DNA from 3 places in the Paenibacillus sp. M-152 genome. Region 2 is predicted to be linked to each of the others. Evidence: riboswitches for the same ligand, from Rfam matches in the RefSeq annotation. Region 2 holds a riboswitch; each other region holds the start of a gene.
The links. Region 2 has a riboswitch for thiamine pyrophosphate ahead of thiC (phosphomethylpyrimidine synthase ThiC). Riboswitches for the same ligand answer to the same signal wherever they lie in the genome.
Positions count from the first base shown of each region.

Region 1: linked by a shared signal. The riboswitch ahead of EGM68_RS02595 (ABC transporter substrate-binding protein) and the one ahead of thiC (phosphomethylpyrimidine synthase ThiC) in region 2 are both predicted to bind thiamine pyrophosphate.
Region 3: linked by a shared signal. The riboswitch ahead of EGM68_RS13955 (thiamine phosphate synthase) and the one ahead of thiC (phosphomethylpyrimidine synthase ThiC) in region 2 are both predicted to bind thiamine pyrophosphate.

Region 1 is NZ_CP034141.1:573,462-579,561, forward strand. Features, by position in the region: gene EGM68_RS02585 (ABC transporter permease) at 1-470, opposite strand, end outside; gene EGM68_RS02590 (MTH1187 family thiamine-binding protein) at 467-760, opposite strand; gene EGM68_RS02595 (ABC transporter substrate-binding protein) at 1,275-2,318, opposite strand; TPP riboswitch at 2,515-2,624, opposite strand; gene EGM68_RS02600 (pyridoxamine 5'-phosphate oxidase family protein) at 2,895-3,329, shown strand; gene EGM68_RS02605 (bifunctional 2',3'-cyclic-nucleotide 2'-phosphodiesterase/3'-nucleotidase) at 3,547-5,649, shown strand; gene EGM68_RS02610 (EAL domain-containing protein) at 5,925-6,100, shown strand, end outside.
Region 2 is NZ_CP034141.1:918,580-924,679, reverse strand. Features, by position in the region: gene EGM68_RS25630 (hypothetical protein) at 341-493, shown strand; gene thiC (phosphomethylpyrimidine synthase ThiC) at 699-2,474, opposite strand; TPP riboswitch at 2,697-2,808, opposite strand; gene EGM68_RS04205 (IclR family transcriptional regulator) at 2,925-3,668, opposite strand; gene EGM68_RS04200 (alpha/beta hydrolase) at 3,967-5,004, shown strand; gene EGM68_RS04195 (Fe-Mn family superoxide dismutase) at 5,256-6,100, shown strand, end outside.
Region 3 is NZ_CP034141.1:3,224,012-3,230,111, reverse strand. Features, by position in the region: gene EGM68_RS13970 (cupin domain-containing protein) at 1-104, shown strand, start outside; gene EGM68_RS13960 (ABC-F family ATP-binding cassette domain-containing protein) at 542-2,095, shown strand; TPP riboswitch at 2,181-2,289, shown strand; gene EGM68_RS13955 (thiamine phosphate synthase) at 2,620-3,213, shown strand; gene thiO (glycine oxidase ThiO) at 3,270-4,418, shown strand; gene thiS (sulfur carrier protein ThiS) at 4,415-4,618, shown strand; gene EGM68_RS13940 (thiazole synthase) at 4,621-5,388, shown strand; gene EGM68_RS13935 (ThiF family adenylyltransferase) at 5,385-6,100, shown strand, end outside.

The DNA of each region.
Region 1 (6,100 bases), 350 kb from region 2:
TTCATCATCATACGGTCTGTCCGTGTCAGCCCGTCCATGGCCGCTACAGCCACGGGAAAAAAGCATACTAATGTAATGACCATAAGCTTGGGCAGCACCCCAAAACCGAACCATACCATGAGCAACGGACCGAGGGCGATAATCGGAATGTTTTGGCTAAGGATCAAGAGCGGGTATAGAGCAGATTTGAGAAAAGGAATCGTATGAAGAACGATGGCGATCAGCAGTCCCGTTGCTGTCCCTATAGCAAATCCCGCAAGCGTCAGGCGAACCGTAGCCCATGTATGGGTGCCAAGCAACGCCGATTGCGCCATGCCCTCTTGTACGATTAGGGATGGAGCTGGCAGGAGCCAGGATTCAATATGTAAATAGTTAACCGCTCCCTGCCAAGCCGCTAAAAAGAAGAGGACCGCCACAAGGGGCGGCCATACGCTTTTCCACCAGGATGCGTTCTTGCCTTTCGGATTCATGGGCGATACTTCTCGGTCAGCTTGTTCATGCTGATGCCCTGTGGGTTATGTGCGATTTTGATCTGTGAAATGACGCTGGGACTTCCAGCTTCCGTCAAGGCCTCATGCATGTCTTTGACGACTTTCAGCAATTCGTCCAATTCGCCCTCCATTGTGGTATCCAATGGATTCACCTGATGCTTGACGCCGGAACGCTGAATGACCTCAATCGCCTTGTCTACATATGGATAAGAGTCTTCGTTATTAGGAGTTTTAGGGATGACTTGAATACTGAGCAATGTGTTAGCCATGCGAATTTCACCTGTCCTTTATTGTTTAAGTTATTAGGAAAATAAATTGGTTTAAGGCGGGGAGACCGCTTCACTGTTCATTTGATCTTACGATCGCTGTTGCCGTGGGATTCTTTGAATAAAATTTTAAAGGTAAGAATCCCCCTGAGCATATGCTTCCGAAGCTAGCTTTTCTAAAGAAAGCTTTCAGGCGAACGCTTCGCTTCTCCAGATTCAAATGAATCGCTACGCTGCCAATCGCCTTAAAAGCACTTTAGTTTTTTGATAGGTTGTGTGGCATTTTTACACACAAGCGCACCTGCTTTTGCGCTTAGATACTATGAGACTAAAGAATAAACCAAGTGGAGCGAGAGCGAAGCGGACGGAAAGGTGCTGTACAAGCGAAGCGGTCGCTTTTGTCCCCGGATTTTTACCCTGCTGATGCTTTAATCCGGAAATCCGGGGGCGGTGGCGATGGAAAGCATCATCCGTCCGCGTATTGGCACAAAGGCTACTTCAAGCTCTATTTACAAGATCAACGCTTGGGCAAGAAGTCGTTTGTGAAGGCCTTATCGACTTCCAAAGGTTTGCTGAGCAGCTTGCGTTCATACATCCAGTCCGAGTAGTTTTTCCATACCTCCGCTTTTTGTACGCCCCATTGCGGGGCATCGTCCTGATAACGCGGACTTAGCCATTTTTGACTAGCGAGTACCAGTTTTTTGTCCAGCTCCGGCACTGCTTTACTTAAGATATCTGCCGCTTCTTCTGGATGGGCGATAGTGTATTCATAGCCTTGCGCGGTAGCGTCCATGAACGCCTCAACCAGCTCAGGATCATTTTTTATCGTCTGTTCATTGCTCACAATTACAGGTGTATAGTAATCGAGGTTTTTGGAATAATCTTTTACATATAGCATATCCAATGGCTCACCTCGAAGCTTGGCCTCAATCCCGGTCCATGCGTAGAAAATCCAGGCAAAGTCAATATCCCGCTTCACGGCTGTAAAATAGTCTGCATTGCCCATATTGACGATCTTCACTTTGCTCACATCACCTTGGTCTGAATCCATGATGGATTTCATGACCGCTTCTTCTACAGGAGAACCCCAGCCGCCGTAACTTTTACCCTCGAAATCTTTCGGGCTTTTAATTCCGCGGTCTACCGGGGCTGCGAAGCCAGAGGTGTTATGCTGAATCACCGCAGCGATGGATACGAGCGGCACGCCTTGGATGCGAGCCTGAGTGACGCCTTCTTGATAGCTGATACCAAAAGGTGCAGCATTCGAAGCAACCATTTGGTCCGCCCCGCCTGAGCCTGGTTGAACAATTTGGACATTCAAGCCTGCTTTTTCGTAAAATCCTTTGTCCTTGGCGACATAGAGTCCTGTGTGATTCGTATTGGGTGTCCAGTCGAGCACGACTTTAACATCTTTGAGCCCCTTTGCCGAGGTAGACGTTGAAGTGTCGGCAGCAGGAGCCTCCTTTTGAGATGTAGGGGGATTGCCGCCGCAAGCGGTCAGAGTCAGAGCCATGAGCCACAGACTGATTAGACCCAGGCTTAACATTTTCATGCGCTTCATCGTTGTGTTCTCTCCTTTTTAATTACCCGTTATCCGTCCAATCAGACAGCTTATGTCCCCCATTTTCACAAAAATAACATCTGCCGGAATGCAATCTTTCCAACAACTTCATCTTCAACAAAAAAAGCGTCCCGGGATTCCGGGACGCTTGCGCTTGTATATACCAAAGTAAGGGATGTCCTGTTTTAATAAAAGGCACATCTTGCTTAAGCATTCCTACGCTGGCATTACCCAGATCAGGTTGTAAGGGTCAGTGTCTTGGGACACACTCTCAGCCGGCCGATTCCAGCACCCCTGGCATTGTATGGTTTAATGGGTTCGTTTATTCGGGTTTACTACGACGATTATATGCCTTGAAGGCGGGTCTGTCCAGCCTTAAGGAAGCGCTCACGGTTCATTTGCCGAACGACAGGGTACACTTTTACTGTGAGCTTTGATCTGAAAATGAACATGAATCATTCAGATCTGTTCTGGTCATGTTATTTTCAGAACAGCTACACTGTATGTTTAGGAGAGCTGGTGCCAAGTGGCATAGACTCTATAGAATTCTAATTCGTAAAAAGGAGTTGTTGTACTGTGGGTAAAACGGAGACATTGGATCGCAGTCAGCTGGAACAAGCCATTGTGAAGGCTTTGGATAACAACAAATTTTGCTCGTTAGGTACGGTAGAGGGCGGAAAACCGAAAGTACGCTATATGGCCCTTTTTAACGATGGAATGAACATTCATCTGGCGACGGATCGCAAAACACATAAAGTGGAAGAGCTAAAGAACAATCCGAATGCTTATCTGCTGCTGGGTTATGAAGTGGGTGGTACAAAGGAAGTCTTGGAAGTGGAGGCTACCGTCCAGGTTACAGCTGATGAGGGGTTACGCAAACAAGTGTGGAATGATTCTCTGAAAAAGTGGTTTTCCGGACCTGATGATCCCGATTATGTCATTTTAGACGTCAATCCGACTCGTATTGAGTATGTTGGTCAACAAACGGAGCGCCAGGTGTGGACGAAATAGAAACAATATAAACGGACAAGCCAGTAAATTTCCAACTTTTTCAGGAGATTTACTGGCTTTTTTGTGCGAAAAATAATTATTTTTTCATAAATATTTTAAGCAAATGACTACTCTTTTGTCCTACGTTGGATTAAAATAGGAATGGTGGGTTCAAAGCTTACATATATGTGCAAAAGTATGTATATGAGGCATACACCTTAATGAGGAGGGGTATATTTTGTTATTTCGTAAAAATTGGTTTAAAGGGTTTACAGCAGCAGTTGTAGCTTGTAGCCTGCTGATGTTTTCAGCCGCTCCATCCTGGGCAGCTAGCGATTCTCGCGATAGCGCTACGGTGAATCTGCGGATCATGGAAACGACGGATATTCATGGGGCACTGATGAATTATGACTACTATTCGGACAAAGAAACCAACGAATATGGCTTGGTTAGTACAGCTAGTTTGATCCAGAAGGCACGTAGTGAAACAAGAAACAGTATGTTGTTCGATAATGGTGATTTGCTGCAAGGCAATCCATTAGGCGATTATATGGCTCGCAATAAAACCTTTGAGAAAGAAGGCGGTGTTCATCCGGTCTACAAGATGATGAATTTAATGGGCTATGATGCAGCTACAGTGGGCAACCATGAATTCAACTACGGTCTCGACTTTCTGGACAAATCGCTCAAGGGAGCTGATTTTCCTTATGTAAATGCGAACGTTTATGTTGATAAAGGGGGGCAAGCTACTAAAAATTATTTCACCCCTTATCAGATTCTTGATAAAACAGTAATGGATGAGAAGGGCGAAGAGCATACACTCAGAGTGGGTGTCATCGGTCTGGTAACACCTCAAATTATGCAGTGGGATGAAGCCAATTTGAAGGATAAGGTCGTTACAAAGGATATTGTGGAAACAGCCAAAAAGTTTATTCCACAAATGAAAACAGAAGGGGCTGACATTATTGTCGTACTTGCACATACAGGCTATGAAGATGTGCCGCAAACGCCAATGATGGAAAATGCCGTTAAATATTTGAGCAAGGTAGACGGAATTAACGCGATTCTGTTTGGGCATGCTCACAAATCTTTCCCAAGCTCAGATTTTAAAGATATGAGCGGATTAGATTTGGACAAAGGAACTATTAATGGTGTACCGGCTGTAGAAGCTTCTTCTTGGGGCAAGGATCTAGGCATTATTGATCTGAGCCTGGAAAAGAAAAACCGTGAGTGGAACGTCATCGACTCTCAGTCTCAAGTGCGTCCGGTTGTAAGTACCACCAATCAGGCTGCGCAGTTTATTCCTGAATTTAAACTAGTTGATGCGATTAAAGAAGAGCATCAAGGAACGCTAGATTATATTCGTCAACCTGTCGGTACAACGACTGCACCGATTACCAGCTATTTTGCATTAGTGCAGGATGATCCGTCCATTCAAATTGTGACAAATGCACAGAAATGGTATGTTCAAAACCATCTTAAAGGAACAGAATACGAAAAGCTTCCCGTGTTGTCGGCAGGCGCTCCGTTCAAAGCCGGTGGTCGTAACGGTGCCGAGTATTATACCAACATTCCCGAAGGTACAATAGCGATTAAAAACGTGTCCGATCTGTACGTGTACCCGAACACGGTTCATGCCGTAGAAGTTACTGGTGCTGAAATTCAGGAGTGGCTGGAATGGTCTGCGGGTCAGTTCAACCGCATTGATCCTAGCAAAACAGAGGAACAATCGCTGATCAACAAAGATTTTCCAACCTATAATTTTGATGTGATTGACGGTGTGAATTACCAGATTGATGTAACTCAGCCTGCACGATATGATGCCAAGGGAACTATTATTGATTCTTCAGCCCATCGTATCAAGGATCTGCAATACAATGGGAAGGCTATTGATCCTGCACAGAAATTTATCGTTGCGACCAATAACTATCGTGTTTCCTCCTCCAAACTGGCCAACCCAGATGGCAAACGTATTGTGATGGCAGCACCAGATGAAAGTCGCCAAGTCGTTGTTGATTATATCCGTACGAACGGAACGATTAACCCGTCAGCGGACGGCAACTGGTCTATTGCTCCTTTTGGTCAGGCCAAGGTTACCTTTGAGTCCTCTCCTGATGCCAAAGATGTGCTGGCCGGAAATCAACAAATTTCATACTTGAGCAGCGCGGCAGACGGGTTTGCCAAATACAGCTTGAAAGCTGGCGCTAAGTCTAGTGCAGCAACGACGTCTGTGAAGGAAGCTGCGGCACCTGCGAAAGCAACCGCGAAGCCAGCTGTTAAAACGACTAAACCTGCAGCTGCAAAACCAGCTAAAACAACGAAACCAAAGGCATCCAAGTAACTTGGAGCTTTAGTTTCCACTCCATATCAGAATGAAGCAGTAAGTCTCTTTAAACAAGAGACTTGCTGCTTTTTTTGATAGCAAATACAACAGTACCCGCGTTTATCATGAGTGTAAAAAAGGTTTTGTTTTTGTCGAATATGTACTTAAGTCCTAAGTTGTTGTTAAAAATAAGCTTATTTTTTGTAAAAACACGTAATTATATAGTGCTTTTGTTCTAGTTATTTGTGATATAATGGTGATAAAACCGGGAAATTGTTCCGAGGAGGACCATTATGACTTGCAGCAATTGCAGCATCATATTACCTATTAAGGATCAAGGATTGCTGAAAATTAGGCATTCTAGGGTGTCGCTTACTCCAGCATTAGAGGGCTTGGGCATGCTATCGGAACAAATGAAACAAGAACATTGGTGTGAGGGTAACATCGTGTTTCGCTATGACAGCCGTTC
Region 2 (6,100 bases):
CTTAGAATTCCGCAAAATTCCGCTAATACAAGGTTATTCGACAAAAAAACACAATCCCGACTACTAAACTAAGAAAACGGGCCTCTAGCCCTTGTTTAGGCCCTAGGCACATTTTCCCCTAAAATGACCATCCTCCTAATACACATTTTGGACACATACGACCATCTTCCTGTTTTATGGCAAAAGCGTTTTACTTTGGATAAATGCGGGTATAATGATTGAAACCTTACCAAGCAACCTACATGGCATTACGACATCAAGTACATATAAATAGTCCTATACAGACGTCCTAAGCAACTCAATCTGAATTTGACAATATGGAATTGGAGGAATGACCCACATGAATACAATGAACTTAACTGTCCACACCCTGATGCCCTTTCACCACCAATACCAACGTGCCAACGCGGTGAGTATGCAGAAGAAAGAAGATAGCTCGGAGAAGAAGCTCAGCTTTCAGGACATTTTGAATGAAAAAATGGGTAAAAAATAAAGCTCCGTTAATCCGGTGCATATCTCGCTTTACATAAGCTGAAAAGCCGTAGTTTTCTACATCGACTGTAGAGAACCACGGCTTTTTGCTATCTCACGCGTTTCTAAACCTAAACTCATACATTCATGGAAATAAACCTCTGACGAGCTTAACTGTACTATTTGTTGAGGCTTCCCAGTTGATTGACTTTCGTATCGCTACCGATTTATCGCTCGCCATCCCGATACTGCTCTGCCTTCTCACGCATCCCGGCGACGACGGCTTCCTCGGTATTCAGTTTCTTATCTGCCGCATAGGCACGAATGTCCTGTGTGATACGCATACTGCAAAACTTAGGACCGCACATCGAGCAAAAGTGTGCTTCCTTGGCCCCCTCTGCCGGTAGTGTTTCATCATGGTAGGACAAGGCCCGCTCAGGGTCAAGCGAAAGATTGAACTGATCGTGCCAGCGGAATTCAAAACGCGCCTTGGACAAAGCATCGTCCCGCTGCTGTGCACGTGGATGGCCCTTCGCCAGATCGGCAGCATGTGCGGCAATTTTGTAGGTAATAACTCCCTCGCGGACATCATCCTTGTTCGGCAGACCCAAGTGCTCCTTCGGCGTAACATAGCACAGCATGGACGTCCCGAACCAACCGATCATGGCCGCCCCGATAGCTGAGGTAATATGATCATATCCTGGTGCGATATCCGTCGTCAGCGGTCCTAAAGTATAAAAGGGAGCCTCCTTACAAATTTCCATTTGTAAATCCACATTCTCCTTGATTTTGTGCATAGGGACATGTCCCGGCCCTTCAATCATGACCTGGACATCATGCTTCCATGCGATTTGCGTTAGCTCGCCCAACGTCTTCAGCTCTGCAAATTGTGCTTCATCATTCGCATCATAGATACTACCCGGACGCAGACCATCCCCGAGAGAAAAGGCCACATCGTAGGTTTTCATAATTTCACAGATTTCTTCAAAATGCGTATACAAAAAGTTCTCCTGATGGTGCGCAAGGCACCAAGCTGCCATAATCGACCCGCCCCGGGATACAATTCCCGTCATTCTATTCGCCGTCATCGGTATATATCGCAGCAATACTCCCGCATGAATTGTAAAATAGTCCACTCCTTGCTCCGCCTGCTCAATCAGTGTGTCTCGATACAGCTCCCACGTCAGCTTCTCTGCTTCGCCGTTCACCTTTTCCAGTGCCTGATATAGCGGCACCGTCCCAATCGGTACGGGTGAATTCCTAATAATCCATTCACGCGTTGTGTGGATATTACGACCTGTGGACAGGTCCATGACGGTGTCTGAGCCCCAGCGTACCGCCCAGGTCATCTTCTCCACTTCCTCCTCGATGGAGGACGTAACCGCGGAATTTCCAATGTTTGCATTGATCTTCACGTGAAAATGGCGCCCTATGACCATGGGCTCGCTTTCCGGGTGATTGATATTTGAAGGTAAAATGGCTCGTCCAGCCGCCAACTCCTGCCGCACAAACTCGGGCTCCACTCCTTCACGGATCGCCGCAAATTCCATTTCAGGCGTAATGATCCCTTGCCGCGCATAATGCATTTGCGTCACAGTGCGCCCTTGTGAAGCCCGAAGCGGACGGTTAGTCACGCCGGGAAATTCCACTGTTTCCCGTTTGGAGCCGGGTTTCAGTCCATTATCCTCCGGCTTGACGGCGCGGCCCGCGTAAGCCTCCACATCCCCCCGTTCCAGTGCCCAAGCTCGCCGTAATGGTGGCAAGCCCTGACGAATATCTACCTGATAGGCTTCATCTGTCATCGGACCGCTGGTATCGTACACACGCAGTGGCTCATGATACTCTATCCCCTGCGGCGTATGTGTGGGATGCAGCGCGATTTCACGCTCTGGCACGGCAATGTCCGGCCGAGAACCTTGAATATACACCTTGCGGCTCCCCGGGAAAGAATTAACCCTACTGGATTGCTCCGCACTTGTCTTCTCTACTGCTGTTGATTTCATTCCTGTTTCTTTTGTTCCTTCGGTTTCCATCGATTTCATGATCCATTCCTCCCGTATCGTTGAAATGACACACCGATCCGGAACCATTCCGAGGGTGGCGCTGATCTATGCAAAAAAGCCGGTTCCCTAGGGAACCGGCTAATCAAACGAGGCAGCTATCCAGACAGCACGCACATGGAATAAAACCCTATGCGTCACCGCAGACAGCAGCTGCGTATACATTTCAATGGCCGATTACTTCCCTACGCTGGTATGATCCAGATCAGGTGCAAAGGGTCCGGAATCTTGCCCGATTCCATCTCAGCCTGCATTACAGGCTCCCCCAGTAACTGTGATACTTTCTATTCACATGAATTGGCGGCTATAACAGACATCCGCCATCTCTATCAGACTACTTTAAATTTATAGCTTTGGCAACCCTTGTATGATTTCCTTTTGTATTGATTACTGTTACGGGAGCATAAGCCCCATTTCCTTAGCTGCTTCGATCAAAACCGGAGCAAAATCATGCAGCGTCTCAGGCGCAAGTCGACTGACCGGGCCGGATACAGATAAAGCCGCCGCGACCTGCCCCTTTCGGTTCACAATAGGCGCGGCCACAGCCGCAGCTCCTGGCTCACGTTCTTCATAGCTAGTCGCATACCCCTTCTCGCGAATGTCCTGCAGCTGGGCTTTATATACCTCAGTATCTACTGAGGGAGGCCATTCTTCACTGCTTAGCAGTACCTCCAGCTCCTGTGGCGGCATAAAGGCCGCCAGCACCTTGCTGGAGGCTCCCACAGCCAGCGGCATACGCGCTCCCACGGGAGCAACCCTGCGGATCGCCTGATTGCTCTGCACGGCTTGTATGCGAATACGCATGCTTCCATCCCGCAGGTACAAGCTGACCGTCTCCCCTAAGCGATCACGCAGTCCTTCCATTGCAGGCTGTAACAACACCGCCGGCTCATCGCTTTGGGACAGATGCGTCGACAGCTCCCATATGCGAAAACCAAGCCGATATTTTTCCGTTTCGGCATTCCGAACGACAAATCCCCGATCCTCTAGCGTAGTCAAAAGACGATGAACAGTGCTTTTATGTAGACCAATTTGGGAGGCAATCTCCGTTAGACCAAGATCAGATTCTGCGGTAAAACACAGCAGTATATCAAGTGCACGCTCTACAGCGCGGACGGTTAATTTACGGTCTTCCATCGTGAACCGCTCCTCTTGTATCCATATTCGTTTCACACTATGAAACATGGTTACATAAATTATATAGAATAGTCGCGGCTACTGTAAACCGATGTTTTTGTGACAACCATATTACAGAACAAGAACAAACATCGACAATTCTTTGCATCATTTTTACTTTTCCGGTTCAGACGTTGACTTTGGATAATACCCATCATACGATAATAGGTATCTATACGGACATACCCTACTATTTTCAAGTGGAATTATACCTAAATTTTATGATTCGAAGATCAATTCTATATAAGGAGGCTCTTACATGATTTCGACATCCCAGCGCAACGCTCAGCTACAGACCGCTGTTCAGGAGCCGTCCACCCCACTCTTTAATCCCCGTATGCTGCGGTTCAAGCACGTTGTGATTGCTCTGCTGCTGTCGGTCGTATTTTTTCTATTGTTTTGTTTTATTGCCTTGCATGCTTACATCGCCTGGGTGCTTACGAATCCCACCGTCGCGCCATTATACTCTAATCCGATGCAGGCCAAAGGTATGCCTTATGAGGAAGTCAGCTTCCCAGCCAAGGATGGTAGCCGCATGGTACAAGGCTGGTATATCCCGGCAGATCAATCGCGGAAAACCATAATTTTTAGTCATGGCTATGGAGCTAACCGCGAAGAAAGCTGGATTCCCATGTATGATCTGGCGCATTATGCCCATAGCTTGAACTTTAATGTGGTCATGTTCGATTACGGATTTGCGTCACAAAACAGCAAGGCCGTCGCAACCGGAGGCAAGGCAGAATCCCAACAGCTTCTTGGGGCCATCCAGCTTGCAAAACAACGCGGCTCGTCGGAAATTATTGTATGGGGCTTCTCTATGGGAGCAGGAACCGCTCTTCAGGCGGGTTTGCAAACCAAAGATGTGGACGCGATGATTTTGGACAGCACCTTCCTACTGGAACCGGATACGCTCTACCATAACATTCACAATCAAATTAATTTGCCGAGACATCCATCTTTGGAAATACTGGAGTTGCTGTTTCCAGTCTTGAACGGCACCAGTTTGCATCAGATTCCATATCAGGAGGTTAAAAAAGAGGACTATCCGTTTCCAATCATGTTTGTGCATGGTACACAGGATGAAAAGGCCCCTTACCCCATTGCGGAAAAGCTCGCTGCCAATCAGACCAACCCGCTTTCCAGTGTATGGATTGTCAAAAACGGGATACATGAGCTTATTTTCAGAGAGCACCCTCGTGAATATTTGCGGCGGGTATCGACGTTTTTAAGCAATGTGCAGGAGCTGGAGGACAAGAAAACCACGGCTGCTGCCCATAAACAAACGACTACGAAGTAAAGAATTATTTTCGAAATAAGCATTCATCGCCTTGAAGAAGTCTGCCTATGGACACTTAACCCGTGCCGTAGACAGGCTTCTTTTTTTATTTTCCACGATTAATTATTGTTCTGCACAACAGGTATAACCTGATGAAGGAAGTTCATAGACATATTCCCGATGAGACGGCGAATATACTGGGTACATATGCATCCAGGACAGATCTGCTAGATCTGCCGGATAGCCATAGTGGGATACGGGAGGTAAAAACGATGCTGAGTACTTATGGGTCTTTCCTGCCCTTACGTGTGCTGGAGGAAATTCGTCATTGGAAGCAGCAGGAAAGTTGGCATGTGGAAGTGATTAAATCCGCTACTGAAGGGCTAGAACCTGCTTATGTGCGGCTGCTGGATGATTGGCGAACCGTATTTGAACAAACGGAACGGGCCGCCATAGAGTTGCTTGAAGAGCAACGGAGCGCGCTTGATCCGGTAGAACAGGCATGGCAACATCAGGAGAAAAAAGCGTCGTCTGCCCCCCAAGCTCATACACACCAGCTGGATAAACCATCAGCACATTCAAGGGGATCAGACGCATCAGCAACTGGAGAGAAACCGTTGTCCGAATCAGGCTTGAATTCACAGTCTGCCTCTCAAGAATTAAATCGTCGACTGGACGATTTGCTGCAAACTGCGAACCGTCAATCACAAGAATATGTACGGCAGCTAGGTTTGCTGACCGAGCACAGTCATGCATTGCGTCAACAGCCAAAATCCGCCGGAGTTGTAATACACGCAGCACATGAAAGTCAATATTTCCTGATTTCGACAACTCCCTTTCAAGAGCCCGGCTCCATCGCACGAGCCGCTGGGTTGTATCATGTAGCGGCAGAGGGTGAGGATTACCCGGAGCAAGCGTTTCGAGGGAGGCATGCCAGTATGAGAGGAGAAGGTTCTGGGGCTACTAAAGGCGTCCAGTCCGGTCAGACGCAACCTTCAGCAGCGGAAAAATCCTTAGTCGGTCGCCCGGTCCCTATTGGGGGACATCGGCTCCCTCCGCTTCCTTACCCTTATAATGCGCTTGAACCGTACATTGATGAAAAAACGATGCGTATTCA
Region 3 (6,100 bases), 2.3 Mb from region 2:
CAGGAAATACGCCCCTTAAGATATACGTTATCTATGCACCGCCTGAGCATCCATTTGGTACAGTTCATGAAACAAAAGAAATTGCCATGTCTGCTGAAAGATAGCCAATTATAAATTAATTTTATTTCATCCCGGTCCAGAATCCAGACCGGGATGATTACATTTTCTTCATTTTATTATTCCTCCGATACTCATGAGGACTGTCTACATAGAGTTCCTTTTTATTAATTGTTATTAGAACTTATCAATTATTTAGGTATTCGTTGCTAGGGAATTGTAAGCTTCTGTATACTAGAAGCTTAGATTACCAAAGCAGCAAGAAACTCCTTACGTACCTACCGAAGAGGAGCTTAAGTGCTACTACGATTAACTGTTTTTCTTTTTTTAGGCCAATCCATCTGAAAACCTTAAAATTCGCTGTTTTCAATATTCCGATAAGGGTGCCGGATGTGCTACAATAAAGCTTTGAAAGAAACAATAGCTATATGAAATAAGAACACTCGGCAATGCCGATGAGACAATAAGGAGCCAAAAACAGCTTATGAGTTTATTGACTGTAGAAAATGTATCCCACAACTTTGGGGACCGTGCGTTATTTAAAAATGTTTCCTTTCGATTACTTGCGGGGGAACGTGTAGGATTGGTAGGAGCAAACGGTGTTGGTAAATCGACACTCATGAACATTCTGACTGGAAAATTGCTTAAAGATGAAGGCAAAGTGGAATGGACTCCACGTGTACGTTATGGCTATCTGGATCAGCACACCAAGCTAACGCCAGGTAAAACAGTACGTGATGTATTAAAAGACGCGTTTCTTCCTTTGTTGGAACTGGAAAAGGAAATGATGCAGATTACGGATAAAATGGGAGAGGCTTCTCCCGAAGAGTTGGAAGTACTGCTGGAACAGATGGGAGAAATTCAAGAGCAACTGGATATGGGGGATTTTTACCTCATTGATGTGAAGGTTGAAGAAATGGCGAATGGATTAGGTCTCTCTGCCATCGGACTGGATCGGGATGTAGCAGCCCTTAGTGGTGGGCAACGGACAAAGGTGCTGCTTGCGAAGTTGCTGTTGGAAAAGCCAAATGTATTGCTGCTGGATGAGCCTACCAACTATTTGGATGTGGAGCATATTGAGTGGCTTACGCGATATTTGAAGGATTATCCCTATGCTTTTATCCTAATTTCACATGATACTGAATTTATGAACCAAGTCGTTAATGTAATCTACCATCTTGAATTTGCTAAGATGACCCGTTATTCAGCTAACTATGAAAAGTTTCTTGAAATGGCGGATCTGAACAAAGCCCAGCATATTGATGCATATGAGAAGCAGCAGGAATATATTAAGAAACAGGAAGATTTTATTCAGCGCAATAAAGCGCGCGCATCTACATCAGGTCGTGCAAAAAGCCGTGAAAAGCAGCTTGATCGAATCGAACGTATTGATAAGCCAGAAGAAGCCGCAAAGCCAACCTTTCAGTTCAAAGAAGCCCGTGCAAGCGGGAAAACAGTTTTTGAGGGTATTGATTTTGAAATTGGCTATACTCATGCCCTTTTGCCTAAAATGTCCATGACGATCGAACGTGGCGAAAAGATCGCAATTGTAGGCTGCAATGGTGTTGGTAAGTCTACGTTACTCAAAACCATTCTGGGGAAAATACCTCCAATCAGCGGAAAAACCTATCAAGGAGATTTCTTGCAGCCCGCTTATTTTGAGCAGGAAGTAAAGGCAGAGAAAATTACACCGATTGACGATGTATGGAATGAATTTCCACATTTGAATCAGCATGAAGTACGAGCGCATTTGGCGCGTTGTGGTTTGAAGAATGAGCATATCACGCGGCCTCTGTCTGCGCTTAGTGGTGGAGAACAGGCTAAAGTCCGCCTTTGTAAACTGTTAATGCGTGAGAGTAACTGGGTACTGTTTGATGAGCCCACCAACCACTTGGATGTCAAAGCAAAGGATGAACTCAAACGCGCTTTGAAGGAATACAAAGGGACCGTATTGCTTGTATCCCACGAACCGGACTTTTACGAGGATTGGGTAACCAAAACGTGGAATGTAGAAGAGTGGTCTAGTAAAGTTAACTAAAATCCAGTTCTGACAGATTTCATACAAGGTGGGGTTTGCAGAATTAGGAAAATATGCTAAGCTATCTTTAGCTGATACAATAAAATAGTCACACTAGGGGAGCCGCCCATGCGGCTGAGACGAAATAAATGGATTTCGGACCCTTTGTACCTGATCTGGGTTATGCCAGCGTAGGGAAGTGAGTACTGTACAAACAAGGTAGTAGCTCTTTACTTTTGTTTGCGCAGGGAACGATATACGTTTACGGATATAATAGTCCGTTTGATTTTGAACGTTTGTCAAGCCACTTCCTTTGGGAAGTGGCTTTTTGCGTTTCGTTCATCTTCATTTGTTCGAGTTTCCGTAGATGGATTTACATATAATCTCCTTTCATTATTGCTGGTACATGTGGCTGGCTCCGTATGATATTACCCAATATGGAGCTAAAACAATATAGATTCAGCTAATACGATTTTTTTATAACACAAGTTCATATTCTTTAGTCCAAGTGAGGTGAAAATGAGATCGAATTACACGTAATTACGATGGAAAGTGTCTCCTGTGTGAATGTACCCCAAGTGGCTGCCGCTATTTGTCCTTATATTCATTATGTACACGCACGTTCGAAACAGAAGGGTGCCTCTGCTTTGCTTTCTTTGACTCGTAGCATGATCAAGCAGGAAGTTCCTTTGCGGCAAATTGTAGTAAATGACCGCGTGGACGTAGCTTTACTTACCTCGGCAGGAGCTGTCCAGCTTCCAGCTAATGGGTTATCTGTGGTGGATGCGAAAAGTCTACTTTCAGAGGGTACACGCTGTGGAGTGTCTGTACATTCCTTGGAGGAGGTGCAGACCGCCGAGCAGGCTGGAGCAGACTATGTACTATTTGGTCATGTATATGAGACCCATTGTAAAGCCGGTCTTGTACCGCGGGGTATAGCACAGCTTGAACGCATTTGCAGATTGTCGGACATTCCGGTGATAGCGCTGGGAGGCATACAACCCCATCATGTTCCAGAGCTTTATCATGCTGGAGCAAGCGGAATTGCGGTGATGTCTGGTATATGGCAAGCAAAGTCACCCGTTGCAGCAGCGATGGAATATAGGCGAATGGTAGATCTTGTAGTTCACGACCTGTAGCAAGAAAACAAGACGAAGGGAAAGCAGAAGCTCACTGGAGAGGAGACACGGAACATATGTCAAAGACACATACAGAGAAAAAAGCGATAGGACACGCTGAATGCTTGGTCATAGGCGGAGGTGTGATCGGCAGTTCCATTGCTTATCATGTGGCTAAGGAGGGACGTAGTACGATCATGCTGGAACGATGGATCCCTGGTGAGGGAGCATCAGGAGCAGCGGTGGGAATGCTGGCAGCGGAAAGTGAAGAGTTTGCAGACCTTGAGCTGGCACGATTTGCCCGTACAAGTCGAGATGCATTCCCTGACCTTGTCTGTGATTTGGAACGTTTATCGGGTATTTCAGTGGACTTTCGTACAGGAGGATTTGTGACCCCATTTCGTTCGGAAGCAGAGGGCCAAAAACGCTGGAATGCTGCGAATATGCGAGAGGATGATCGTCCCATTTGGTGGGATGCCAAGGAGTTGGCCCGACGGATTCCGGGCTTGGCAGATCAAGTAATTGGGGCTATCTACCGATCAAAGGAGACACAAGTGTCTCCTGTCCAGCTTTGCCGTGCTTATGCAGGGGCAGCTGCGGTGCTGGGAGCAACAATATGGTCTGGAACTCAAGCTGAGGAACTGGTCATACAGGATGGTCGAGTTTGTGGTGTGCGAACGGATAGTGGTTTTTTTTCCTGCGATCAGGTCGTGATTGCCGCAGGCTTGGACAGCTTGAACTTGCTAGAACAAATTGGGTTTGATTATCCACTATACCCGGTCAAGGGCGAAGCGGTAGCAGTCTCCTTGAAGGATCATCCGTTGGATTATACCATTTATGCTGACGATATTTACCTCGTGCCTAAACAGAATAACGAGCTTTGGATTGGTGCCACAAGTCTTTCGCATCAATATGACAAAGAGGTGACCGTAGGAGGCTTAAAGGGGTTGTTAGCACGTGCATCTGCCTGGTTACCGCGTGTACAGGAAGCTTCTTTTGTACGTGCATGGGCAGGCTTGCGTCCGCAGGCAACTGCGGAGCGTCCTTTCATTGGTCCTGTTCCTGGGGTAGAGGGCGTCTATGCTGCAGTCGGGCATTATCGCAACGGTGTCCTGCTTAGTGATGCGACTGGGCGAGCGATGGCAGCTATGCTTAAAGGGGCTGGTGCAGCTGGACTTGGAATAAGTAAATTTTCTTCTGAACTTTTCAAGGAGGAAAGCTTATGAAGCTGACCATTAACGGACAGAGCATGACCATTTCCAATCGAATCACTCGTGTGGATCAATTGCTGCATGAACTTGATTTAAAGGTGAAAACCGTAGTGGTAGAGCTGAATCGGCATATATTGACCCGTGAAGATCATCATGAAACGGTACTTAAGGATGGAGATTGCCTAGAAATCGTACATTTTGTAGGAGGCGGTTGATCATGTTAACCATTGGAAAAGCATCTTTTACCTCAAGGCTGTTGCTAGGAACAGGGAAATTTTCGGATCTGGATATCCAATCCCAAGCCGTAGAGGCTGCTGAGACGGAAATATTAACGTTCGCTGTGCGCAGACTGAATTTGGAGGAACGGGATAAGCAGCATTTTCTCGATACACTGGATTTGAGCCGGTATACACTTCTTCCCAACACAGCGGGGGCAACAACAGCAGAGGAGGCAATCCGTATTGCCAAGTTGGCAAAAGCCTCCGGCTTGTGCGATATGATTAAGGTAGAAGTCATTGGGGATAGCAAGACGCTGTTGCCTGATCCTTTTGAAACATTGAAAGCTAGTGAAAAGTTGCTAGAGGAAGGCTTTGTCGTGCTACCCTACATATCGGATGATGTGATACTAGCGAAGAGGTTGCAAGAGCTTGGAGTACATGCCGTAATGCCTGGAGCGTCGCCGATTGGTACAGGACATGGTTTGCTCAATCCGTTTTCGTTAGAGTTGATTATCGAGCAAGCGGAAGTTCCGGTCATTGTCGATGCTGGTATTCGCTCACCTGGTGACGCAGCAATGGCAATGCAGTTGGGAGCAGATGGTGTTCTGCTGAATACAGCTGTCTCAGGAGCGAAGAATCCTGTGAAAATGGCTGAGGCCATGAAGCTGGCTGTACGTGCAGGCAGATATGGATTTGAGGCGGGGATGATTCCTGTAAAACGTTATGCCTCAGCAAGCAGTCCGATAGAAGGCATGGTTCAGGGATGAGGATTACTAAAAAATCTGCTCCTGAACCACCACAAAGTGACCGTTATTCCAGACAGGAAAGGTTTGCACCCTTTGGGCCTGCAGGCCAACGCCGGCTTGCTTCCTCTCACGCACTAATCATAGGTGTTGGAGCGCTGGGCACAGGTATTGCAGAAACGTTAGTTCGTGGAGGCGTAGGTACGGTAAGCCTGGTAGACCGGGATTATGTGGAATGGAGCAATTTGCAGCGCCAGCAGCTTTTTCAGGAAAGTGATGCTGTGCAAAGGTGTCCCAAAGCAGTAGCTGCCCAGCGAAGATTAAAGGATATTAATTCGGAAACAATTATACATGCACATGTCTTGGATGTTGGGATAGAAGAGCTGGAAGAGTTGATCCAGGGGGTAGATCTCATGATGGATGCAACCGATAATTTCGATACCCGGCTTCTTATGAACGACATGGCACTCAAGCATCGCATTCCTTGGATTTATGGAGGATGTGTGGGTAGCTATGGTGTAACTTACACTATTTTACCGGGTCAGACACCTTGTCTACACTGTCTGATGGGAACTGTACCGCTTGGAGGGGAGACCTGTGATACGGCCGGGATTATTCCGCAGGCAGTACAAATGGTCACCGCTAACCAGACTACGGAAGCTTTCAAGCTTCTTGGTGGATATCCTGAGAACTTGAGAGGAAAGTTGCTTTCGTTTGATTTGTGGAAAAATGAGTA